DNA from 2 places in the Vibrio jasicida 090810c genome. Region 2 is predicted to be linked to the other one. Evidence: predicted binding sites of a transcription regulator. Region 2 holds the regulator's gene; the other holds the start of a gene.
The links. Region 2 encodes MetJ, which represses methionine synthesis genes. Its sites were predicted from a motif close to TTAGACNTNTANANGTCTAA; they were not measured.
Positions count from the first base shown of each region.

Region 1 (12,317 bases), 1.1 Mb from region 2:
GTTACACCAAAATAGTGCGCCCCACCCTTTGCCATTTAAGCCGGTTTGCCAATGGTTGAAGATCTGTTTCAGTTGGATGAAATCAAACGGCGCTTTCGTCCACTTATCACCATTCGGGTAATCAACTTTCAAGTGGTGGAAGTTGAACACCATCGACAGCTCTTTGCCATCTTGCGCTGAATACTGCTGACAATGCTCTAGCGTGGTGGAAGACATTTCACCCACCGTCACGCTGCCGTACTTTTGGAACACGGCTTCGCTGATCTCTTGAAGGTATTCATGCACGCGAGGACCATCCGTGTAGAAACGGCGACCATCACCAATATCGTCACTTGGGAAATCTTGCTGCTTGGAAATCAGGTTGATAACGTCAAGACGGAAACCATCGACACCTTTCTCTGCCCAGAAGCTGATGACTTCTTTCACTTCTTCACGCACTACCGGGTTTTCCCAGTTTAAGTCCGCTTGCTCTTTAGCAAAAAGGTGCAAATAGTACTGACCCGTTTTTTCATCCAGCGCCCAAGCGTTGCCACCAAACTTAGATTGCCAGTTGTTTGGCTCTGCGCTATCAACAGGATCTTTCCAGATGTAGTAATCACGGTAAGGGCTGTTTTTGTCACCCAGTGCCGATTGAAACCACTTGTGTTCTGTCGAAGTATGGTTGACCACGATATCCATGATGATTCGAATACCCAGTTGGTGAGCCTCAGCCAACAGGGTATCGAAATCTTGCATGGTGCCGAAATCTGGGTTGATCGCGTAGTAATCGGAAATGTCATAACCGTTGTCGATCATTGGCGATTGATAAACCGGCGTCAGCCAAATTGCATCCACACCAAGGTGTTTTAGATAATCCAGTTTAGAAATGATCCCTTTAATATCGCCCGTGCCTTTACTTCCACTGTCACAAAAGCTTTTTGGGTAAATTTGGTAGATGGTTGCGGTTTTCCACCAGCTCTCATCATGCTTGGTCATTGCCATTTCTAACGCTCACTTACCATTAAAAGGAAACTTAAAAATCTTTAAAAAATTGAGGAGATAAACGAGGCAGTTAAATCGCTGCCTCGGTTTGGATTACGCGTTAGCGGTTTCTAACTCGCCTTTCATTTGTGCGCGCTTATACAACACAAGCGTCAGTGCTACTGGAACCACAATCGCCACCAACATCGCCAGAGCAAATACGCCCCAGAACTGTGGTTGGATAGACAAGATGCCCGGCAAGCCGCCCACACCAATACCATTCGCCATCACACCTGCGCTGCCACAGATAGCAGCGGCAATCGCACTGCCGATCATCGCGCTCAGCATTGGGAACTTGTACTTTAAGTTGATGCCGTACATTGCAGGTTCTGTTACACCAAGATAAGCAGAGATAGCCGCAGGTACTGAGATATCACGTTCGCCATGTTTTTTGCTGATGATAATGATGCCGACTACCGCTGAAGCTTGAGCAATGTTTGATAGTGCAATCAATGGCCAGATTGGCGTACCGCCTAGCTCTTGCATCAGTTGAAGGTCAACCGCATTGGTAGTGTGATGAATACCCGTAATCACCAAAGGCGCGTATAGGAAGCCAAAGATGGTTGAACCAATCATCGCAAAGTCACCCGTCATGGCTGCTTTTGCTGCGAAAGCAACGCCGTCACCCAACATACGACCAAATGGACCAATGATAGAGTGCGCAAGAATCACAGACACAATGATAGAGACAAACGGCACGACCACTAGGTAAAGGTAAGACGGAATGATTCGCTTTAAATTGGTTTCTATGAATGCCAAGGCGACACCCGCTAACATGGCCGGAATCACTTGCGCTTGATACCCCACTTTCTCGATGGCGAATAAGCCAAAGTCCCACACTTCTGGCACTTGCTTACCAATCAGATAGGCGTTCATTAACTGTGGCGAAACCAGTGTCACACCTAATGTAATCCCCAAAATCGGAGTACCGCCAAGTTTTTTGACTGTTGACCAACACACGCCAACCGGTAAGAAGAAGAAAATCGCCTCACCAATTAGCCATAAGAAAGAGTGTACCGTTGCCCAAAACTGGCTGATTTCCGTTAGCGTTTGACCATCAAACATCTTGATGTCGCCAATCACGTTACGGAAGCCAAGAATCAGACCACCAGTGATGATCGCCGGTAACAATGGCACAAAGATTTCTGCAAGGTGAGAAATACCACGCTCAACAATGTTCATGTTTTGACGAGCTGCGTTTTTTGATTCGTCTTTGCTCGCTTCACTTTTACCCGTCAGCTCGATCAGTACTTTGTAAACCTCATCAACTTCAGTACCAATCACCACTTGGAACTGACCTGCGTTAGTAAAGCAGCCTTTTACCATAGGTAATGCGTCTAATTGTTCAATATCGGCTTTGTCAGTGTCATTCAACACGAAACGCAAGCGAGTTAAACAGTGGCTTACACTGGCAATATTGTCCGATCCCCCGACCAGTTCAATAAGACGCTGTACATCTTGACGCGCAATCTTACTCATAACTTTGTCCACCCTGTATTGGATACATTCAATTCATCATTTTATTTTTATAATGGGAACATTCCCATTTGATGATTTTTATATTGCCACTCCGCATTCAAAAACAAAATGGGAACAGTCCCATTAATTGAGAACGATCACAGTATAATTTTAGAGCAAACCATCGAAAGGAGGATTATTAACGAACTGGTTGCTGGGTAAAGTGCACCACAGACTCATCACCATTTAATTGATTAATCAGCATGTTAGCGGCCTTTTCACCTGCGAGAGAGTAACCGGGGTCCACACTGAAAACATTTGGAAAAAGGAAGGAAAGTAGCTCATTGCCACCCACACCAGTAACCACGACATCTTCACGCCCTCTTTCTTGCAGGCGCTTAATCACCCCAAGAGCAATGGTATCACTGGCACAAACGATGGCTTGCGTGTCGGATTGAAGGACTTGATCCACCAGATGATAAGCACTTTCATGGCTAAGCTTGCCGGTTTGAAAACAAGGTTCGATGCGATTTTTCTCACACCAAGATTGGTAAGTCTTCAGGCGAGCAAGCCCCGTCGTACGGTCTTCTGGATCAACGCCGATATAAGCAATGCGAGAAAGAGATTGTTGCTCTAGGTGTGACAACGCCATCTCAATAACGCCTTGGTTATCGTAATTAATAGAAGAGACGAGCTTGGTATCCATCGCGATCACGACAATGCGATTGCCCCACTCCGCTAACGCTTGCTCATCGCACCCAGTAAAACCAAACACGATAACACCATCGACATTACGGCGTTTAAGTACGTTTAAATGTTCGTTGGTCTTTTCACGATCGAACTGACTTTCCATGATCACCACGTCATACCCTGCTGAATACAAAGCATTAAGCATAGTGCCAACAGCACGGTTTTCTGAAGGGGAATCCAAACGAGATATAATCACCCCGATCACTTTCTGGCTGCCCCCACGCATAGACTGTGCAGACTTAGAAGGTACATAACCAGATTCACGAATGATTCTTTCTACCTTCTCTCGCGTTTGCGGTTTCACCTTAGGATCATTGGTTAACACACGGCTTATTGTCGATTTACCAACACCTGCCAATTTCGCGATATCAAGAATAGTGAGTTTTTTGCTCATAAGTGATCAAACTAAAAGTTGGATTTAAATAAAAGGGAAGCAGCGGCTTCCCTTATCTCAATCAGTAATGAAGATTACTTGTTTAGGTATGCAGGAACGTCTGCAATGCTGTCGAGAACAACCGTGGCAATCGCTTCGCCTTGTTCGGTAACTGGTTTACCAGTGCGAACCAAAATCTTAGTACCAACACCAGCCGCTTCAGCCGCCATCAAGTCTTCGGCTTTATCACCAATCATCACTGACTTAGCCATGTCGATTTTCAAAAAATCACGAGCAGAGATGAACATGCCTGGTTTTGGCTTGCGACAATCACAATCTTGTTTGTATTCGCCGATACCGTGTTCCGGATGGTGAGGACAGTAATAGATGCCATCAAACTCAACACCGTTGTCGGAAAAGTTCCAGTCCATCCATTGAGTCAAAGAAATGAAACGATCTTCGCTGAATTTACCACGTGCAATGCCTGATTGATTGGTCACAAGCACCAACAGGTAGCCTTTATCTTTCAGCGCTTTCGTCGCTTCAAAGACACCGTCAATGTACTCAAAATCATGTTCGTCATGAACGTAGCCATGGTCAACGTTGATCACGCCGTCACGATCGATAAAAACAGCAGGTTTGGCCAAAACGTATTTCTCTATTTACTCGGTTTCATCAGATTATTACATACCTTATAAGCACTCACACTATCTAATTGGTATGAGGAAGTGACAAAACAGTTGATTTGTCACCCGAGAATCGGTAAATCTTGAATATCCCTCTTTTATATCCCGTTCCGCCGAACATCTTCTTGCTTTATTTCCTAACAAAACATCCATACTTTTAGACGTCTAGACGTAAAAATATCTATTGACTTACTACTGCTTAACCCATAGCATCAACTGAGAATTGAGATAGAGTTCAAAATTTACTCCTGTTAAAAGCCGTTTTTAACAGCGAAGTTCCCAGTATCTCTGTGCAGGTTGAAACATGATAGAAATTAAAAACGTCAATAAAGTGTTCTACCAAGGCAGTAAGGAAATTCTTGCCCTTAAGGACATTAACTTAAATATCGCGAAGGGCACCATCTTTGGTGTTATCGGCTCATCGGGCGCGGGTAAAAGTACTCTGATCCGTTGCGTGAATATGCTGGAAGCCCCAACATCAGGCTCCATCATTGTTGATGGCGTAGACCTGACCAAACTCAACAAGAAACAACTGGGAGAAACCCGCCGCAACATCGGGATGATCTTCCAACACTTTAACCTGCTATCGTCTCGCACCGTTTTTGATAATGTCGCACTCCCTCTTGAGCTAGCAGGCAAAGACAAATCGCAAATCACAACAAAAGTGACTGAGTTGCTTAAACTGGTTGGCCTTTCTGACAAGCACGAAAGCTACCCAGCAAACCTAAGTGGCGGTCAAAAGCAGCGTGTGGCGATTGCACGTGCTCTGTCTTCTGATCCAAGTGTTTTGTTGTGTGACGAAGCGACCAGCGCACTCGACCCTGCAACGACGCAGTCAATCCTAGAACTTCTAAAAGAAATCAACCGCAAACTGGATATCACGATTCTGCTTATCACTCACGAAATGGAAGTGGTTAAGAGCATCTGTCACGAAGTGGCGATCATTGGTGATGGTGAACTTGTGGAAAAAGGCACCGTGGGTGAAATCTTCGCTCATCCGAAGACAGCACTGGCACACGAGTTCATTCGCTCTACTTTGGATCTTTCTATTCCAGAAGATTACCAAGCTCGCTTACAAACTACGCGCGTAGAAAACAGCTACCCGTTGGTTCGCCTGGAATTTACTGGTGCAACCGTGGATGCCCCTCTGATGACGCAAATCGCTCGTAAGTACAACATCGACGTAAGCATCCTAAGTTCCGATCTGGACTACGCTGGCGGCGTGAAGTTCGGCATGATGGTCGCAGAACTGTTTGGTAGCGAAGAAGATGATAACGCAGCAATTGAATTCCTGCGTGAGCACAACGTGAAAGTAGAGGTACTTGGCTATGTCCTTTAATACGATTTCTGAATGGCTGAGCTTAAACAGCAACCTACTTTTGGGCGCAACGTGGGAAACCTTTTACATGGTGGCAGTTGCTGGCATCGTTGGTTTCGCGGTTGGCATCCCTCTTGGTGTAATTCTGCACACCACTAAAAAAGGTGGCTTGCTTGAAAACACCAAGCTAAATGGCGTTCTTGGCGCGATAGTCAACATTGGCCGTTCAGTGCCTTTCCTAGTATTGATGGTTGCGATTATTCCAGTAACCAAGCTGCTTGTCGGTACGTTTATTGGTACAACGGCAGCGATTGTTCCACTCACGATTGGTGCAATCCCATTTGTGGCACGTCTGATCGAGGGTGCTTTACTGGAAGTACCGACAGGCCTAGTGGAAGCAGCTCAGTCTATGGGCGCAACCCCAACTCAAATCATCACAAAAGTTCTGCTTCCTGAAGCAATGCCGACTATTGTTAACTCAGTGACCATTACCCTAGTAACACTAGTAAGCTATTCAGCAATGGCGGGGACGGTAGGCGGCGGCGGTCTTGGTGACGTAGCCATCCGTTATGGCTTCCACCGTTATGATGTCGTTATCATGGCCGTGACTGTCGTGATGCTAATTGTGCTAGTACAAATTATTCAGTCTATCGGTGATGCAATCGTACGCCGTGTAGACCACAGATAAGAATTGAAAATACCAATTATAAGGAGATAAAGATGAAATTTAGCCTTAAGAGTCTTTTGACTGTAGCCACTGCCGCTTCTGCACTTGTTCTAGCAGGTTGTGGTGATAAAGAAGTCGACGCAAACAAAGTAAAAGTTGGCGTAATGGCGGGTGCAGAGGCTCAAGTTGCTGAAGTAGCAGCAAAAGTTGCGAAAGAGAAATACAACTTGGATGTTGAGTTGGTGACGTTCACTGATTACGTTACACCAAACGCTGCGCTAGATGATGGCTCAATCGACGCAAACGCGTTCCAACACAAGCCATACCTAGACCAGCAAGTAACTGACCGTGGCTACAAGCTAGTAACGGCTGGTAACTCTTTCGTATACCCAATTGCGGGTTACTCTAAGCAAGTTAAATCGGTTGATGAGATCGAAGATGGCGCTCGTATCGCGGTACCAAACGATCCAACAAACCTTGGTCGTTCTCTTCTACTTCTTGAGCAACAAGGTCTGATCGAACTGCGTGATGGCGTTGGTCTACAAGCAACAGTACGTGACATCGTTGGTAACCCGAAAAACATCACTATCGTGGAGCTAGATGCAGCACAACTTCCACGTTCTCTTGATGACGTAGCGATTTCTATCATCAACACGACTTACGCAAGCTCAATCGACCTAACACCTGAGCGTGACGGTATCTTCGTAGAAGACAAAGAGTCTCCATACGTAAACCTAATCGTTGCTCGTGAAGACAACGTGCAAGCAGCTAACGTACAAAACTTCGTGAAAGCATACCAAACTGATGAAGTTTACGAAGCAGCGAAAGACATCTTCAAAGGTGGCGTTGTTAAAGGTTGGTAATCCCCTCTTTCTACAACACTTGAAACTTAAAAAGGGCGCTCATCGGAGCGCCCTTTTTGCATTTGTTTTCATTGCGGTTTTATATCGTTAAAACAGCTGAATTTCGTCTTGCTCAACCTTCTTTTTCACCTGTTCTGAGTGCGTATCTACTTGAGGATGTTTAAACACATAAGGTGCCAAAAACGCAGTGAAAGGGATAGTAAGCACAATGCCCACACTGCCCGCTAACGCATTCACCACTGCAAGTCCCACCAGCGGCATATTCATAAATTGGCTCGCTGGCATGTTAAGCCCCCACACCATCATGATGGTCGTCAATGAGCCGCCAGCAAACGCCAAGATCAAGGTGTTAGTCATGGTTCCCATGATGTCTCGACCAATGTTCATCGACGCTCTAACCAACTGCTTTGGCTTGAGTTTCGGATCAGTTTGTTGCAGCTCCGCGTACGCCGATGCAATCGAAATCGCAACGTCCATAACAGCGCCAAGCGCAGCAACGACAATCGTCACGAACATCAACCAGCGAATGCCCATCTTCACCGACGTTAGGTAAATCACGTCTTCGCCTTTGTCGAGGTAAATGCCCGACAAGTGCGCCATTTCACCAAACCACTGCGCCATTACACCTGCGGCGATCACGCCCAATAACGTGCCGCCCATGGCACATAAACTCTTACGGTTATAGCCAGAAACGAGAATAAAGCTGACCACAATGATCACCACCATCAATAAGATGCTGACCAACATCGGATTCCAACCCGAAAAAATACTCGGCACCAACACGCCAACGATCAAGGCAGCAGTGAAATAAAGAGCAACCATTGAGTTGATGCCCTCTTTCTTGCCAAAGCTCAGCAGCAGCGCGCAAAAAAGCGCAAGCATCAGGTAAATCGCGCCTGATCGTTTGTGGTTATACGCCCAATAGACGGTGCCATTGGTGGTTTCACGAATCATCATGATGAAGGTATCGCCTTCACTGACATACACGTTGTGCTGGCGACTAAGAGGATTGGTGACTTCCACCTCTAAACCTTCACTCTCTCCCTCAAGGATTTTTGCCATGAAGACTTGCTTACCTGTCATCACATCCGGCACGAGCGGATCTGGCGCAACATGGTTTGAGATCGAACGCGTGACGGTCGCTTCAACAAACTCTTGTTGCTGACGAGATTTAGGACGGAAATCTTCACTCCACGAAGAAGAAAACTGGAAGATAAGCGTGGAGATAAGGGTAATCAGTAGGGTGAAACCCCATCGGTTATAGATTCTTTTAATCATGAAGCACTCTTCTACATCACTCACTCAAACGAGCTTTGCCTCTGGTGAGTAAAATTAGGCGCGGTAAAGATTACCGCGCCCACATGCAGGATTAATGAGTTGGGTTACAACCTGCGACTTTCTCATCAAGGGTCGCCGCGTCTTTGTTAGGGTTAACAAAGTAGCTAGACGAATCATTGATGTTCACAGACTTAACAATCGCTGGGTATTTCGGGTTTTCCAAGTCAATCGAGACACAGATTTCCATGTTCTTCAATTGATCCCAAAGCGCTTTGCCTTCGCCCTCACGCAGTGTCGTGATATCACCGCTTGGTAGGTATTGAGTGAATGACCAGTTACCAACGCTGCCACTGAAATCTGCCACGTTGATACCTTTGTTCTCTTCAACATACGCCGTCAGCATGTCGCGAATTGCGTAAACTTGTTCATTCACTGAGTCATAGAACACATCGTCTTTGCTCGCCCAACCAAACTTCTGGATTTGCGAACCAAAGCGGTAGCTGTTCATCGCCACTTTGTAAGTCGCATTTGGATCGAACTGCTCGCCACCAATGCTGGTGATATTCACGCGGCTACCTTCATTCGTTACGGCGTTGTTTTCATCCAACTCTAGCGACGGTTTGCTTAGATCCACAGTGAACTCGATGTCACCATCAAATTGGTCGTATAGGTAAGCTGGCGCGCCTTTCTTAAACGACACCGTAATGTCACCCGGTTGATACTGGTTGAAGTAAGAGTATGACCACTCAATGAAGCGTTTTAGGTTTGCACCTGTCATCTCAACACCAAGCAAGGTGTTGTCGTACTTGTACAAGTTGGTCGATTTACCTTTGGTGTACACTTCACCATCGATCAGGTTAGATTGATCAGAGAACAACGACGCAGCAGACACAACCGCACCATTACCTTCACCGACAGCATCTTCGATTTTCTGCATTTGGATTTGGTTAATCACGTCCATCAACGGTGTATCAACGACTTTCGCAAGGTGAATCGTCGAGTACAGACGCTCTGCGGTGTAGTTGTAATCCGTCGCTGTCGCTTCATCTGGGAAGCCAGTTGCACTTGGTGTGAAGTCACCCGTTACACGACCAAGCTCACGAGTTGCGTCTTCAACCGAGATATCATGCACGTATTGGAATTTCGCTTGCAGCGCTTGCTCTTGTTCCACTTTCTTCGTACCGATGTTGGTCAATGTGGTGTCTTCCATCGTCCACTTGCCATCAACTTTCTTCAGTTGAATCTCAGCTTTCGCAAGGTAAGCACCCCACTTGCCCGGCTCAATGATTTTGACGCTTTGCACGCGGTTGTCTTGGTTGTATTCACCAGACTTGGTTTTGTCTTCAATCAACGTATTTTCACCGCCGATTTCTGATGTTGATTTACTGATTGGGGTAACCGTGCCATCAGCATTCACTTGCTCGATGTAGTTCGCGTGTTCGTGACCCGCTAAGATGACATCGAATTTATCCGCCATTGCTGACGCGATTTCGTAAACACCCACACCACCATCTTCTTGGCGACCAAGGTGAAGTGCACCAACAATCACGTCTGGATTGTATTTAGACACCAGTTGGTCAACCGCTTCTTTGGTTGCATCTAATTCGTTCTCAAACTTCAAACCCTTGAAGTGATCCGGCGCAGACGCTTCCCAGTTCGGCACGTTCGACGGCGTTAGACCAACGATCGCCACTTTCACACCTTCCACTTCAAACATTTGGAACGCGCGAATGTAGTTCACATCGTTGCTTTCCCATTTGATGTTTGAAGACAGTACCGCACCATTAAAATGATCGAGGTTGCGATCGACAAACGAACGCTCAAAGTTGAATTCATGGTTGCCAGGTACCCAAACATCAAAACCAAGAGAGTTCATACTCTCGACTACTGGGTGAGTTGGATCATCGTTGAATAGCTGCGCGGAGTTGCCCTGAACCGTATCACCGATATCAATCAGGATCATATTTGGGTGCGCCGCTTTTTGGTCAGCAAGCAGAGTCGCAATTCGCGTAATACCAGCGTCGTCATCTTCCGCATTCAATGCATAGTCAAAACCGAATAAACGACCATGTAGGTCAGATGTCGCCGCAATAGCGATGGTGACTTCATCCTCTTGTGTCGCTTCACCTTTCACAACCACATCAGGCGTGTTAGTCAGTGTTTTGCCTTCTGCGACTACAGGGCTGTAGTCCGATGGAACTTCTACGTATTTCGTATCGTCGTCATTACAGCCAGCCATCAGGCCGACAACAGCAATACAGACGAGGCTTCGTTTAAAAAATGTCATCACAATTCCTTCCAGATTATTTTTTTATATATATTTTCGGAAGGGGCCCTCTTCCCAAAACCTTAAAAAGGATATGGATGTTATTTTAATTTTTTGAGAAGCAAACGTTTCAATGCTTATAAAGCATGCAACTAAGTTACATTTTTCTTTGAATATGAACAAAGATCACAATCAAGGGGATGAGAGGAATGGTCAGTGAAAATGCTTTTTGAATCAATATATTGATAAAATCAATAATAGATAATTTTACTGATCAGGTTTGATTCATTTATATCGATAGAAAAAAGCTGGCATAGACGCCAGCTTTAAAAAAATAGACTACTTGATGTGGTCCCAAGAGATGTTGGAGACAATTCGGCAATCGTCACACTTAAAGTAGAAAATGTCGTGCAGCGGTTCGTCGAGTAACCAGTCACCACCACATTTTGGACACTTGCGCGCTTTTTCCGCTTCAAGTGACTCACCACCGACGCGGTATTGGTAGTAGTACGTTGGAATCTTGGTGATGTATTCAATACGGCCACGCAAATCCCAACCACGGCGGAACAACACACTGTCTGAGTCGCAAATTTCATGCAGCGCAGCGTGTTCAGCGCGGCAGCCACCCGCCATTTGGATTTCATCACACGCTTGCCATTCGGTTTGCCATTTCACCACCGCTTTATGGTCACCATTCAGTGTTGCCCCATTACGGTAAAGTGGAATTGGCAACAGCGTCTCACCACTGCGCAGTGGAGAGCAGGTATGCACGTAAGTGGTGTAAAGTACTTGCCAACTTGGAGTCTCTTCTTCAGCCGCTTCTTCTGAATTCAAATCACGACCCAACATGCGCATTTTCGGCGCAAGCAACGATGCTTCCGACAAACGATTCATGCACACTTTGACGAAATCAGAATGGTAGCGAGGATGCAAACTGTCTTGCTCTGGGCAAACGACGCGAACATAAAACTCGCCATCACCCATTACGATAGGAAATTCACGACCCAGAACTTGTCCGTTGTAACGCAGTGCGTCCATCAGACCATTAATCGCTTTATCTACGGCGCTTACGGTAGTGTTATCAAAACACTCAAACTGCAACTCAACAACGTACATGCTTACACCGCTGCCTCAAGTTTGCTTAGAAACTCAGTCAGTGTTTCAGCCAATACGTCACGTTTATCAGAACCCAAGCGCTCAAGAATCACATTGCCCGTTAAGTTACAGATTGAAATCACATCCAGCTCGGCATCAGTCGCTGCAATAAATACCGTCGGCTTTAGTTTTAGACGACGCTGAGTCACCAGGTGACCAAGAATGTTCTCTTGCAGACGAGTAAAGTCATCGTCACTCCAAACTTGCAGCAGTGTCAGTTCATTGCCTTGCCAAGTCGCGTCCATATCAGCACTGTATTGCGAACCATAGAAAAGCTTAATGTCTTCATGCAACGTCAATTCAATTGCATTCTCAACGTTGGTGAAGTCTGCCATCTCTTCACGTGGAACTGATTTCCACAAAACGACCTCATCGCGTTTCTCTTCTACACATGGAGAAACAAGATCAGCAAGCTCTTCACTGCGTGGCAGTTCGTTGTGTTTGCCTTGCCAAGCTTGTTGGTAGCGCAGGCTAAAGTCCTGT
Region 1 covers NZ_CP025792.1:1,502,516-1,514,832, forward strand. The annotation lists gene treC (alpha,alpha-phosphotrehalase) at 1-981, opposite strand, end outside; gene treB (PTS trehalose transporter subunit IIBC) at 1,075-2,499, opposite strand; gene treR (trehalose operon repressor TreR) at 2,678-3,622, opposite strand; gene gmhB (D-glycero-beta-D-manno-heptose 1,7-bisphosphate 7-phosphatase) at 3,697-4,248, opposite strand; gene metN (methionine ABC transporter ATP-binding protein MetN) at 4,592-5,626, shown strand; gene C1S73_RS07110 (methionine ABC transporter permease) at 5,616-6,293, shown strand; gene C1S73_RS07115 (MetQ/NlpA family lipoprotein) at 6,326-7,135, shown strand; gene C1S73_RS07120 (YibE/F family protein) at 7,223-8,413, opposite strand; gene C1S73_RS07125 (bifunctional metallophosphatase/5'-nucleotidase) at 8,505-10,700, opposite strand; gene C1S73_RS07130 (Zn-ribbon-containing protein) at 11,019-11,795, opposite strand; gene syd (SecY-interacting protein) at 11,798-12,317, opposite strand, start outside.
Region 1: metN (methionine ABC transporter ATP-binding protein MetN) is a predicted target of MetJ. The motif match lies at 4,445-4,464, and genes of this name have one in related genera.

Region 2 (12,317 bases):
TCTAGCGGGTTATCCTGTATTAGATATTAAAGCCACTCTGTTTGATGGTTCTTACCACGATGTTGACTCTAACGAGATGGCGTTTAAAATCGCTGGCTCGATGGCATTCAAGAAGGGTTCATTAGAAGCACAGCCTGTTCTTCTTGAGCCAATGATGAATGTTGAAGTAACTACTCCTGAAGATTGGATGGGTGATGTTGTTGGTGACCTTAACCGCCGTCGCGGTATGATCGAAGGTATGGACGATGGTGTGGCTGGTATTAAGATCATCCGCGCTCAAGTACCACTATCTGAGATGTTTGGTTACGCAACGGACCTACGTTCTGCAACTCAAGGCCGTGCGTCTTACTCTATGGAGTTTAACGAGTACGCTGAAGTACCGAAAAACTTCGCAGATAAAATCATTGCAGACCGTGGTTACTAATAGACGATTGAGCTAAAAAAGTTTACGACTTTTTGCTAGATCAAGCCGTCGAAATATTGCGCTAACAGACGTTGGCGCATAAAATAACAATTTCTGGCGCGTCGAGATCAATAATGATCACGGCGAATCATAACTAGGAAGGAACACGATTGTGTCTAAAGAAAAATTTGAACGTACGAAACCGCACGTTAACGTTGGTACTATCGGCCACGTTGACCACGGTAAAACAACTCTAACTGCAGCTATCTGTACTACTCTTGCTAAAGTTTACGGCGGTGTAGCTAAAGACTTCGCATCTATCGATAACGCTCCAGAAGAGCGTGAGCGCGGTATCACAATCGCAACTTCTCACGTTGAGTACGATACTCCAACTCGTCACTACGCACACGTAGACTGTCCAGGACACGCGGATTATGTTAAAAACATGATCACTGGTGCTGCACAGATGGACGGTGGTATCCTAGTTGTTGCTGCGACAGATGGTCCAATGCCACAAACTCGTGAGCACATCCTACTAGGCCGTCAGGTTGGTATCCCTTACATCATCGTATTCATGAACAAATGTGACATGGTTGATGATGAAGAGCTTCTAGAGCTAGTAGAAATGGAAGTTCGCGAACTTCTATCTGAGTACGATTTCCCAGGTGATGACCTACCAGTTATCCAAGGTTCTGCACTAGGCGCACTAAACGGCGAAGAGCAGTGGGAAGCTAAGATTGTTGAACTAGCAGAAGCGCTAGATTCATACATTCCTGAGCCAGAGCGTGCAGTAGATATGCCATTCCTAATGCCTATCGAAGACGTATTCTCAATCCAAGGTCGTGGTACAGTAGTAACTGGCCGTATCGAACGTGGTATCCTAAACGTAGGTGACGAAGTTGCTATCGTAGGTATCAAAGACACTACTACTACTACATGTACTGGTGTTGAAATGTTCCGTAAGCTTCTAGACGAAGGTCGTGCTGGTGAGAACGTTGGTGCACTTCTACGTGGTACTAAGCGTGACGAAGTTGAACGTGGTCAAGTACTAGCTAAGCCTGGTTCAATCACTCCACACACTAAGTTCGAGTCAGAAGTATACGTACTTTCTAAAGACGAAGGCGGCCGTCATACTCCGTTCTTCAAAGGCTACCGTCCACAGTTCTACTTCCGTACAACTGACGTAACTGGTGATATCTCTCTACCAGAAGGCGTAGAAATGGTAATGCCTGGCGACAACATCCAAATGGTTGTTGAACTAATCGCTCCTATCGCAATGGACGAAGGTCTACGTTTCGCTATCCGTGAAGGTGGCCGTACTGTAGGTGCTGGTGTTGTTGCTAAGATCTTTGCATAATTCTTAACGAATTGAGCAAAATCTTGCACTCTTCTTCTTCTTGAAGAAAGCGCTAGAAAAAGGGAAGCTAAGGCTTCCCTTTTTTATATCTGCTATTCCTCTTTTCAATATGGTTATAAGCCAGTCATTCTTAGTCATGCGTTTTGTTTATGAAAAACATGACCTTATTTTTACCTAACTTCCTCTTCTTTTTTAGTACCCCTCTAAGTCACTGAAAGCCGCCAAAATCGTTCAAATCGTTATAACAAAACGTTCTGTAATTCGCTTTAATACAACTGGTAACAAGAACGATTCTTGTTTATATTTCATTCCATAGTGAAATTTAAAGGTAGTGAATATGTACGTTTGTCTTTGCCATGGCGTCTCTGACAAGAAAATTAGGAAGTTGGCGATAGATGAAGGCGTAACAGATATAAAAGGAATTAAAAGATGTACGGCATTGGGAAGTCAATGCGGCAAGTGCATCAAGCAAGCGAAAGAAATTTTAGCTGAAACTGAATACCTAATGCTGAAACAAGCTAGCTAAATATTAGCTGAGCCTTTTTGACACCTTCTCATTTGCTTCTACATTTAAATGAAGCCAAAGAGGAGGGCTTTGCCATGAAAGGCGATCCAATCATTATTCAACATCTCAATAAGATACTCGGTAACGAGCTCGTCGCGATCAACCAATATTTTCTGCATGCCCGTATGTATAAAGACTGGGGATTAAAGCATCTCGCAGATAAGGAATACCACGAGTCGATCGATGAAATGAAACATGCTGATCACTTGATCGAGCGTATTCTGTTCCTTGAGGGGTTACCTAATTTACAAGACCTCGGCAAACTTATGATCGGTGAAGATACCAAAGAAATGCTTGAGTGTGACCTTAAACTTGAGATGGCCGCCATTCCAGATTTGAAAGATGCCATCGCTTACGCTGAGGATATTCGCGATTATGTCTCTAGAGATCTGTTTCAAGATATTCTTGAAGACGAAGAAGAGCACGTTGACTGGCTTGAGACTCAACTCGGTTTGATCCAGATGTCAGGTATAGAAAATTACCTACAAGCACAATATGTCGATGAAGAGTGAGATTATATTTCGCTGTTTTCCTATCCAAACCAAGTGATAAAAAGAGCACCTGACCTGTAAGCAGGGTGCTCATCACTAATATCTGGTCTAATCTCTTTTATTATCGGCCCTTTTAAGGATATCGCTCGCAATCTAGCCTATGAAGTTTGACTTCTATCCTTTAGAATTTATTCCCCCTTACCGAAAAATAACAAAGAGAAACGATCCATGTCTGAAGACAATCGCCAAGAAGTCACCCCAGAAGAAGAACGCCGCCAACAAGCATTGGATTACCATGCATATCCAACCCCAGGAAAAATTGCCGTAGAGCTAACTAAGCCTGCTGAAACTGCAAATGACCTTGCTCTTGCATACAGCCCTGGTGTTGCAGAACCTGTACGTGAAATCGCACAGAACGCTGACAACGTGTATAAGTACACAGCGAAGGGCAACATGGTTGCGGTTATTTCTAACGGCACGGCTATTCTTGGTCTTGGTAATCTTGGCCCGCTGGCTTCTAAACCAGTAATGGAAGGTAAAGCGCTATTGTTCAAACGCTTTGCTGGTTTAGACTCAATTGATATCGAAGTAAAACACCGCACGATCGATGAATTTGTCGACACAGTAGCAAACATTGCTGATACATTCGGTGGTATCAACCTAGAAGATATCAAAGCACCAGATTGTTTTGAGATTGAAAAGCGTCTGATTGAGCGCTGTGACGTGCCAGTATTCCATGACGATCAACACGGTACAGCGATCGTAACGGCAGCAGGTATGTTGAATGCAATCGAGCTGCAAGGTAAGAAGCTCGAAGACTCAACGATTGTTTGTTTAGGCGCGGGTGCGGCGGCAGTCGCGTGTATGGAGCTGTTGATCAAATGTGGCGCGATGCGCGAGAAGATCTACATGCTGGATCGTAAAGGGGTGATCCACACGCGTCGTGATGATCTCAATGAATACAAACAGCTGTTTGCTAACAACACAGATAAGCGCACGTTGGAAGATGTGATTGAAGGTGCAGATCTTTTCTTGGGTGTATCGGGTCCAAATCTACTACCTGCAGAAGCATTGAAGCTCATGGCAGACAAGCCAGTTGTGTTCGCATGTTCAAACCCAGATCCAGAAATCAAACCTGAATTGGCTCACGAAGTGCGTGATGACTTGATCATGGGTACAGGTCGCAGTGACTACCCGAACCAAGTAAACAACGTATTGTGTTTCCCATTCATCTTCCGTGGCGCATTGGATGTTCGTGCAAGCGAGATCAATGATGAAATGAAACTGGCTGCGGTTGACGCGATTCGTGAATTGGCGAAAGAGCCAGTACCGGAAGCGGTATTAAAAGCAGCTGGCGTCGATAAGCTAGAGTTCGGAACTGACTACATCATTCCAAAGCCAATGGATTCACGCCTACTACCACGCGTGGCAAAAGCGGTGGCTCAAGCTGCGGTTGACTCTGGTGTGGCACGTATTGAAATGCCAGAGAATTACATGGCTCAATAGTGGTAAAGTAAAATTTAAAAATAAAAAAGGGACGCGAGAGCGTCCCTTTTTTTGTTCTTGGAAACCGTCCCCAGCACAGCTTCTATCATCGACGAATTTGTAAGCAATTATTCTTCGTCGAATGCTTCGAATTCGATTCCCATCGCTGTCATGATTGCTTTTGCTTCGGTAGGAATATCGTCTGGACGGTCTTTACGCAAATCTTCATCAGTTGGCAGTGGTTGACCTGTGTAAGCGTGTAGGAACGCTTCACACAGTAGTTCACTGTTAGTCGCATGGCGTAAGTTGTTGATCTGGCGGCGTGTTCGCTCATCAGTCAGCACTTTTAAAACTTTTAGCGGGATTGAGACGGTAATCTTTTTCACTTGTTCGCTTTTTTTACCGTGCTCAGCATACGGGCTAATGTATTCGCCATTCCAGTCAGCCATTGCGCACCTTCATTAATGTAATAAGTTAGAAAAATAAATATAGGTGCTGATTTTAGCTGCATTTACTGCCATAAGCAAAGACATATGGACGTCTAGAAGTGTTGACGTCTCATTTTTAGACAAGTAAAGTGAGGTTAATAGTTAGGGAAGAGTGTTAATCAATTGAGCAATACAAGCTAGATATAGCGCATTCCCATTTAGATGTCACCACCCGTGAAAGGATACACCCATGAGCACCCGTAAGCCTGCGACCATTGCTGTACGCACTGGTATCGAGTCAGACAGCCAATACAACGCTGTTGTACCACCTATTTACCTTTCTACTAACTATGGCTTCCCTGCATTCGGTGAAGTGCCTCAATACGATTATACCCGTTCTGGTAACCCTAACCGAGGCTTACTAGAGCAAGCATTGTACGAGCTTGAATCAGGCAAAGGAGCGGTTGTCACTAACTGTGGTACATCAGCATTAAACCTTTGGGTATCGACGTTTCTTGGTCCTGATGATCTAATTGTAGCGCCGCACGATTGCTACGGCGGTACCTATCGTCTTTTCAATACTCGTGCGAACAAGGGTGATTTTAAAGTGCAGTTTGTCGATCAGTCGGATCAGCAAGCTCTTGATGCGGCGATTGCGAAAAAACCAAAGCTTATCTTGCTAGAAACACCGTCAAACCCGCTTGTGCGCGTGGTCGATATTGCCGCTGTGTGTGAAAAGGCAAAACAAGTCGGTGCACTGGTTGCCGTGGACAATACCTTTTTGACACCTGTGTACCAAAAGCCTTTGGAGCTAGGTGCGGATTTTGTTATCCACTCTACGACGAAATACATTAACGGTCACTCCGACGTTATTGGTGGTGTGGTGATCACTAAGAGTGAAGAGCATGCAGAAGAGCTGGCGTGGTGGGGCAATTGCATTGGGGCGACGGGAACACCATTCGACAGTTACATGACATTAAGAGGAATTCGTACGCTGGGTGCGCGAATGCGAGTTCATGAAGAAAGTTCTCAAGATGTACTTGCTTACTTACAGACTCAATCGTTAGTTGCACAGATTTATCACCCAAGTTTGCCAGAGCATCCTGGACATGACATCGCCAAGAAGCAGCAATCCGGTTTTGGCTCTATGTTGAGCTTCGAATTCGCAGGATCATTTGAACAGCTCAAAGTGTTTGTAAAAGAGCTGGAATTGTTTTCGTTAGCAGAGTCCTTGGGTGGGGTTGAAAGCTTGATTTGTCATCCAGCATCGATGACACATCGCGCGATGGGGGAAGCGGCATTAGCTGAAGCTGGTGTTTCTCAACAGTTACTGCGCTTATCCGTTGGTCTTGAAGATGCACAGGATTTGATCGCCGATCTTGAGCAAGCATTTTTAAAAGCAGCACAGTAATCGGGAGAGAGAAAAGTCATGAGTGTACAACGTCAGCTGCATAAATTTGGCGGCAGCAGTTTAGCCAACCCCGAATGCTATTTACGTGTGGTTGAAATACTAAAAGAGTATTCAGCCGAAAATGATTTAGTCGTGGTGTCTGCGGCAGGGAAAACCACCAATCGCTTGATCGAGTTTCTTGAAGGTTTAGATAAAGACGGTCGTGTTGCGCATGAAGCATTACAAAGCTTGAGACACTTCCAAACTGAATTGGTAGAAGCTTTGTTAACAGGTGAGGCACAGACGCAACTGCTTGCTTCCCTTCAAGATGAATTCAGTACTCTAGCAGAGTTAACGGCTCCGTTAACAGAAGCTCAAAAAGCCGCAGTGCTTGGACATGGTGAGGTATGGTCTTCACGCTTACTTGCTGCATTGCTGTCGCAGCAGAGTTTGCCAGCGGTTGCACAAGACTCTCGTACCTTTTTACGTGCAGAAGTAGGTACACAGCCAGAAGTCGACCGCGCTCGTTCTTACGCTCTAATTAAAGAAGCATTAGCACAACATAATCATCAGCGAGTGATTATCACAGGGTTTATGGCACAGAATGAGGCGGGAGAGACAGTACTGTTAGGCCGTAATGGTTCTGATTACTCGGCTACGGTCATTGGTGCACTGGCAGAAGCTAGTACTGTTACTATTTGGAGTGATGTCGCAGGTGTGTATAGTGCGGATCCACGTTTAGTCTCTGATGCATGCTTGTTGCCCCTACTGCGTTTAGATGAAGCAAGTGAACTTGCTCGCTTAGCTGCTCCAGTATTGCACAGTCGCACGCTTCAACCTGTTGCTCAAAGTACGATGGATTTGAACCTCAAATGCAGCTATCAACCGGAGTCTGGCTCAACCCGAATTGAGCGTGTATTAGCATCTGGTCGTGGCGCTAAAATCATTACCTCTCTTGATGAAGTGTTACTCGTGCAACTTTCATTTGTGCATGGTCATGATTTTGAGCGAGCGCAGAAAGAAGTGTTGCAAGCGTTAAAGCGCGCTCAATTAGAGCCACTAGCATTTGAAGCGCAAGAAGACCAACAAACATTGCGCTTAGCGTACACGTCCGAGATAGCCGGTGGTGCATTGGCTTACCTTCAAGAGTTGGCGGTTGAAGCTGAAATTAAACTGAAAGAGGGTTACTCACTGCTCGCAGCGGTAGGTGCAGGGGTCACGAAAAACGCCAATCATTGCTTTGGTTTTTATCAGCAGTTAAAAGACTCTCCGGTTGAATTTATCTCAGAGGCACAATCAGGGCTGAGTCTCGTCGCAGTATTACGCCGAGCCGAAGTGGAAGAGTTAGTACAAAGTATTCATAGTCAGCTGTTTCAAGCGCAAAAGCGCGTAGCGGTTGCCTTGTGTGGTAAAGGTAATATTGGTTCAAGTTGGTTATCATTGTTCGCAGAGCAAAAAGAAGAGCTCGAAAAACGCCACGGCATGAGCTTTGATTTAGTGGCGGTGGTAGATAGCCAAACTTACTGGTTTGATGAAAACGGGATTGATGCAGCAACGGTTGCTCAGCGCTTTGATGATGAAAGCATAGAGAATGATAGCAATTGGCTAACTAAGCTCGGTGCGATTCAAAACTTCGACGAAGCGGTGGTACTGGATGTCACTGCGAGTAAAGATCTGGCGGCACGTTATGTAGAAATTGCACAGCAAGGTATTCATCTTATCTCGGCGAACAAGGTGGCAGGTTCAGCTGATAGTCAGTATTACCATCAAGTACAAGATGCTTTCGCCAAGATTGGCCGTCATTGGCTATACAACGCGACGGTTGGTGCGGGGCTACCAATAAATCACACCGTTCGAGATTTGCGTGAAAGCGGTGACGAGATTGTCGCACTGTCGGGTATCTTCTCAGGTACGCTATCTTGGCTATTCCAACAATTTGATGGTTCGGTACCATTTACTGAACTAGTCGACTTAGCATGGCAGCAAGGTTTGACTGAGCCCGATCCTCGCTCAGATTTAGATGGTTCTGATGTGATGCGAAAGTTGGTTATCTTAGCTCGTGAGTCTGGTTTGGATATTGAACCTGAAAGTGTGAAGGTCGAATCGTTGGTACCAGAAGAGTTGCGAGATTTGAGCCTAGACGCTTTCTTTGACCAAGGTGATACCTTAAGTGAAATCCTGCAAGAGCGCCTAACTAAAGCTCAAAGAAACGACCAAGTGCTACGTTATGTCGCCCGTCTCGAGCGTAACGGTAAAGCAACGGTAGGAGTTGAGGCACTATCACGAGAGCATGCTTTAGCGAACTTACTACCGTGTGACAACATTTTCGCAATTGAGAGTAAATGGTACAAAGACAACCCATTAGTGATTCGTGGTCCAGGCGCAGGACGTGAAGTGACGGCCGGTGCGATTCAATCTGATCTTAATCGCCTAGCTGGCTTATTCTAAATCTTACTAAGTCCAATTTTGCGAACTACCACAAAACCTCGGATGGCTTCCGGGGTTTTTTATTGTCTTGATAACGCCATACTGAATCACAGAGTTAGGCGATGAGGTTGTCACTTAGGAACTTGAACTATCCTAATTATTAACTTGAGAAAAATTCATAATCACAAGGTTGACATTAAATCGTATTCAATACATTCTGGAGACATATAGACGTCTAAACGTCGATTTAAGGATTTTGATTTCGTGGTGGAGTTGCCACAGGGAGAGTAAGATGGGATACACACATGCAGGGCATATTGATGCCTTAAACCAGAATATCGCTGAACTATCAGACAATATCAACGTCTCATTTGAGTTTTTCCCACCAAGCAGTGAAAAGATGGAAGAAACACTGTGGAACTCAGTGCACCGCCTTAAAACTCTTCAACCGAAATTCGTTTCTGTTACTTATGGCGCAAATTCAGGCGAGCGTGACAGAACCCACTCTATCATCAAAGAAATCAAAGCAGCGACGGGTCTTGTTGCTGCGCCTCACCTAACGTGTATCGACGCAACTCGTGATGAATTGATCGACATTGCTGACGATTACTGGAATAACGGTATCAAGAACATTGTTGCGCTGCGCGGTGATATTCCACCAGGTGGTGGTGCGCCAGATATGTATGCGTCAGACTTGGTAGAGCTGCTTAAAGCACGCCATGATTTTGATATCTCAGTGGCAGCATTCCCAGAAGTACACCCAGAAGCGAAAAGCGCACAATCGGATCTGCTTAACTTAAAGCGTAAGGTTGAAGCAGGGGCAAACCGTGCAATTACCCAATTCTTCTTTGATGTGGAATCTTACCTACGCTTCCGTGATCGCTGTGTAGCGGCAGGGATTGATGTAGAAATCGTTCCGGGGATCTTGCCTGTATCAAACTTCAAACAAGCGTCTCGCTTTGCGGCGCAGAACAACGTGAAAGTGCCGGGTTGGATGAGCAAACAGTTTGAAGGTTTGGATGATGATCCTGTGACGCGTCAGCTTGTTGGTGCTAGCCAAGCGATTGATATGGTGCGTGTCTTAAGCCGTGAAGGCGTGAAGGACTTTCACTTCTACACACTTAACCGTGCAGAGATGACTTATGCACTATGCCACACGCTCGGTGTTCGCCCACAAGTCGCAGTAGGCGCTTAATACGTTTTCCCCAGATAGACAAAAGGCTTGCCCATCGGCAAGCCTTTTTCGTTTTATTCAAAGCGACGAATTAGCCAATCACTTCAAGTTCTGTTAGCACTTCTTCTGCCCAGTTAATCCACGCTTCACGTAGCATTAAGTTACGACGAAGTGTTAGACGCTCTAGTCGTGCTTGTTTGTCTAGTGTTGATGGTGTTGCGTAGTACGCGGCTTCAATCTCTTTGTAATGAGAAACCAGTTTACGAGACTCTTCCACAAGTTCAGAAAGTTGGTCACGAAACGGTGTCGCAGGTTGCACTGCACAAGCCATTAGCTTAGCAGAGAACTCATCACGTACTGTTGGGTGTGCTGTTGGTTGATCGAACCACTCACCTAATGCGCCACGGCCAGCGTCAGTAATTGAGTAAACCTTACGGTCAGGTTTGCCTTCTTGCGGTTCAAGTACGCAAGTAACCAGCTCTTTCTCAGCCATTTTGTTTAGTTCACGGTAAACTTGTTGGTGACTTGCTTTCCAGAAGTAACCGATGCTAGCTGAGAATTCTTTAGTGATGTCGTAACCGGTTGCGTCGCGAGTGCTAAGAACAGTTAAAATTACGTGTGGTAATGACATGTCTTCAATCCAAATGGTCAATAAACTTGTAAACAAGCTACTTACACTTTCATTTGCGCTCTTTCTGACGCTTGAGTTTTTTATGTGTAAATAGCACCAACAATGTTGGTCCTGTCACCTTAAAGCCGTTTATCACCTAGAGTGATGGGTGTTTCCATCGAGCTGGAGCCTATTTGATTGGATTTGTGAGCTTCCAGCAGGCAAGTAGTATATAAATAATAAGCATGAAGTGGAATAGTAGGACAAAATTACCCAAAAAAACTAATAAAATACTCAATAGTGTTTTTGTGTAGTGTTTTATGTTGTTTGGTGGGGACTTTTTGTTTTTTTCTTGGATTAAATGTCTGGTTGCGTATTGCTCAAATAGTAGAAGTGATTGGTTAGTAGTAACAAAGGCTGAGTATTAACTCAGCCTTTGGTTCTTTATGCGTAGCTTGGTTAGCCTGTGTTACGCATACCAGCTGCAATACCTGCAATGGTTACCATCAGTGCTTCTTCTAAGTTTGCAGAAGATTCTTCAGTCTGGCGAGTACGGTACAGCAATTCAGCTTGAAGCATGTTCAATGGCTCTACGTAGATGTTACGTAGGCGAATGGATTCTAGTCCCCAAGGATCACTTTGCATCAAGTTCTCGTTGTTTTCTACGTTCAGGACAGACTTAATGTCCTGTTGAAGTTGATCTCGTAAGCGATCACCCAGCGGTTGAAGCTGCTCCTCAACTAAGCGCTGATCATAGTAACGAGAGATATCCATGTTGCACTTGGTGTACACCATCTCAAGCATACCTAGGCGAGTCGAGAAGAATGGCCATTCACGACACATTTCTTCCAGTAGTGCCTGATGGCCTTTGTCTACTGAGTATTGAATCGCTTCACCAGCCCCTAGCCATGCTGGAAGAACCAAACGGTTTTGGCTCCAAGAGAAGATCCAAGGAATCGCACGCAAACTTTCCACGCCACCGTTCGGGTTACGTTTTGCAGGGCGAGAACCTAGAGGCAGTTTACCTAGCTCAAGTTCAGGTGTTGCTTGGCGGAAGTAAGGCACGAAGTCTGGCTCACCACGAACGACGCTACGGTAGGCTTCACAGCTCACCTCGGACAGCACATCCATTAAGTCACGCCACTCTTGTTTAGGCTCTGGTGGCGGCAGTAGGTTCGCTTCTAGGATTGCACTTGCATACAAGTTGAAGCTGTTGACTGCGACATCAGGTAGACCTAGCTTAAAGCGGATCATCTCACCTTGTTCGGTTACGCGCAGACCGCCTTTCAGGCTCTTAGGTGGTTGAGATAGTAGTGCAGCGTGAGCCGGCGCGCCACCACGACCAATTGTACCGCCGCGACCGTGGAATAGTGTGAGTTCAACGCCTTCTTCTTCTGCAACCTTAACCAGTGAGTCCATCGCATGGTATTGCGCCCAACCTGCTGACATTACGCCTGCATCTTTTGCAGAGTCAGAGTAGCCAATCATCACCATTTGGTGGTTTTGGATAAAGCCGCGGTATAGATCAATGCCCATCAGCTGCTTGATTACCGCTTCTGCGTTGTTCAAATCGTCTAGTGTTTCGAACAGTGGACATACGTCCATGCGGTAAGGGCACCCCGCTTCTTGTAGCAGTAGATGCACGGCAAGTACGTCAGAAGCGGTACGTGCCATTGAGATAACGTAAGCACCAAACGCTTCGCGAGGTTGTGCTGCCACAATCTTACAGGTATCCAAAACCTCTTTAACTGGCTCTGATGGCTCCCAGTCGCGAGGTAGAAGAGGGCGCTTAGATGCAAGTTCGTTGGTTAAGAAAGCAATCTTGTCTTGCTCGCTCCACTGCTCATAGTCGCCAATGCCTAGGTAACGAGTCAATTCAGAAAGCACATCAGCATGACGAGTACTTTCTTGACGAATATCGAGACGAACTAGGTGGATACCGAAGGCTTTAACGCGGCGCAGCGTATCCAGCAGTGAGCCGTTGGCA
Region 2 covers NZ_CP025792.1:2,576,994-2,589,310, forward strand. The annotation lists gene fusA (elongation factor G) at 1-424, shown strand, start outside; gene tuf (elongation factor Tu) at 576-1,760, shown strand; gene C1S73_RS12330 ((2Fe-2S)-binding protein) at 2,098-2,286, shown strand; gene bfr (bacterioferritin) at 2,361-2,837, shown strand; gene C1S73_RS12340 (malic enzyme-like NAD(P)-binding protein) at 3,045-4,322, shown strand; gene metJ (met regulon transcriptional regulator MetJ) at 4,430-4,750, opposite strand; gene C1S73_RS12350 (O-succinylhomoserine (thiol)-lyase) at 4,980-6,140, shown strand; gene C1S73_RS12355 (bifunctional aspartate kinase/homoserine dehydrogenase II) at 6,159-8,567, shown strand; gene metF (methylenetetrahydrofolate reductase) at 8,839-9,741, shown strand; gene C1S73_RS12365 (PadR family transcriptional regulator) at 9,812-10,351, opposite strand; gene ppc (phosphoenolpyruvate carboxylase) at 10,790-12,317, opposite strand, start outside.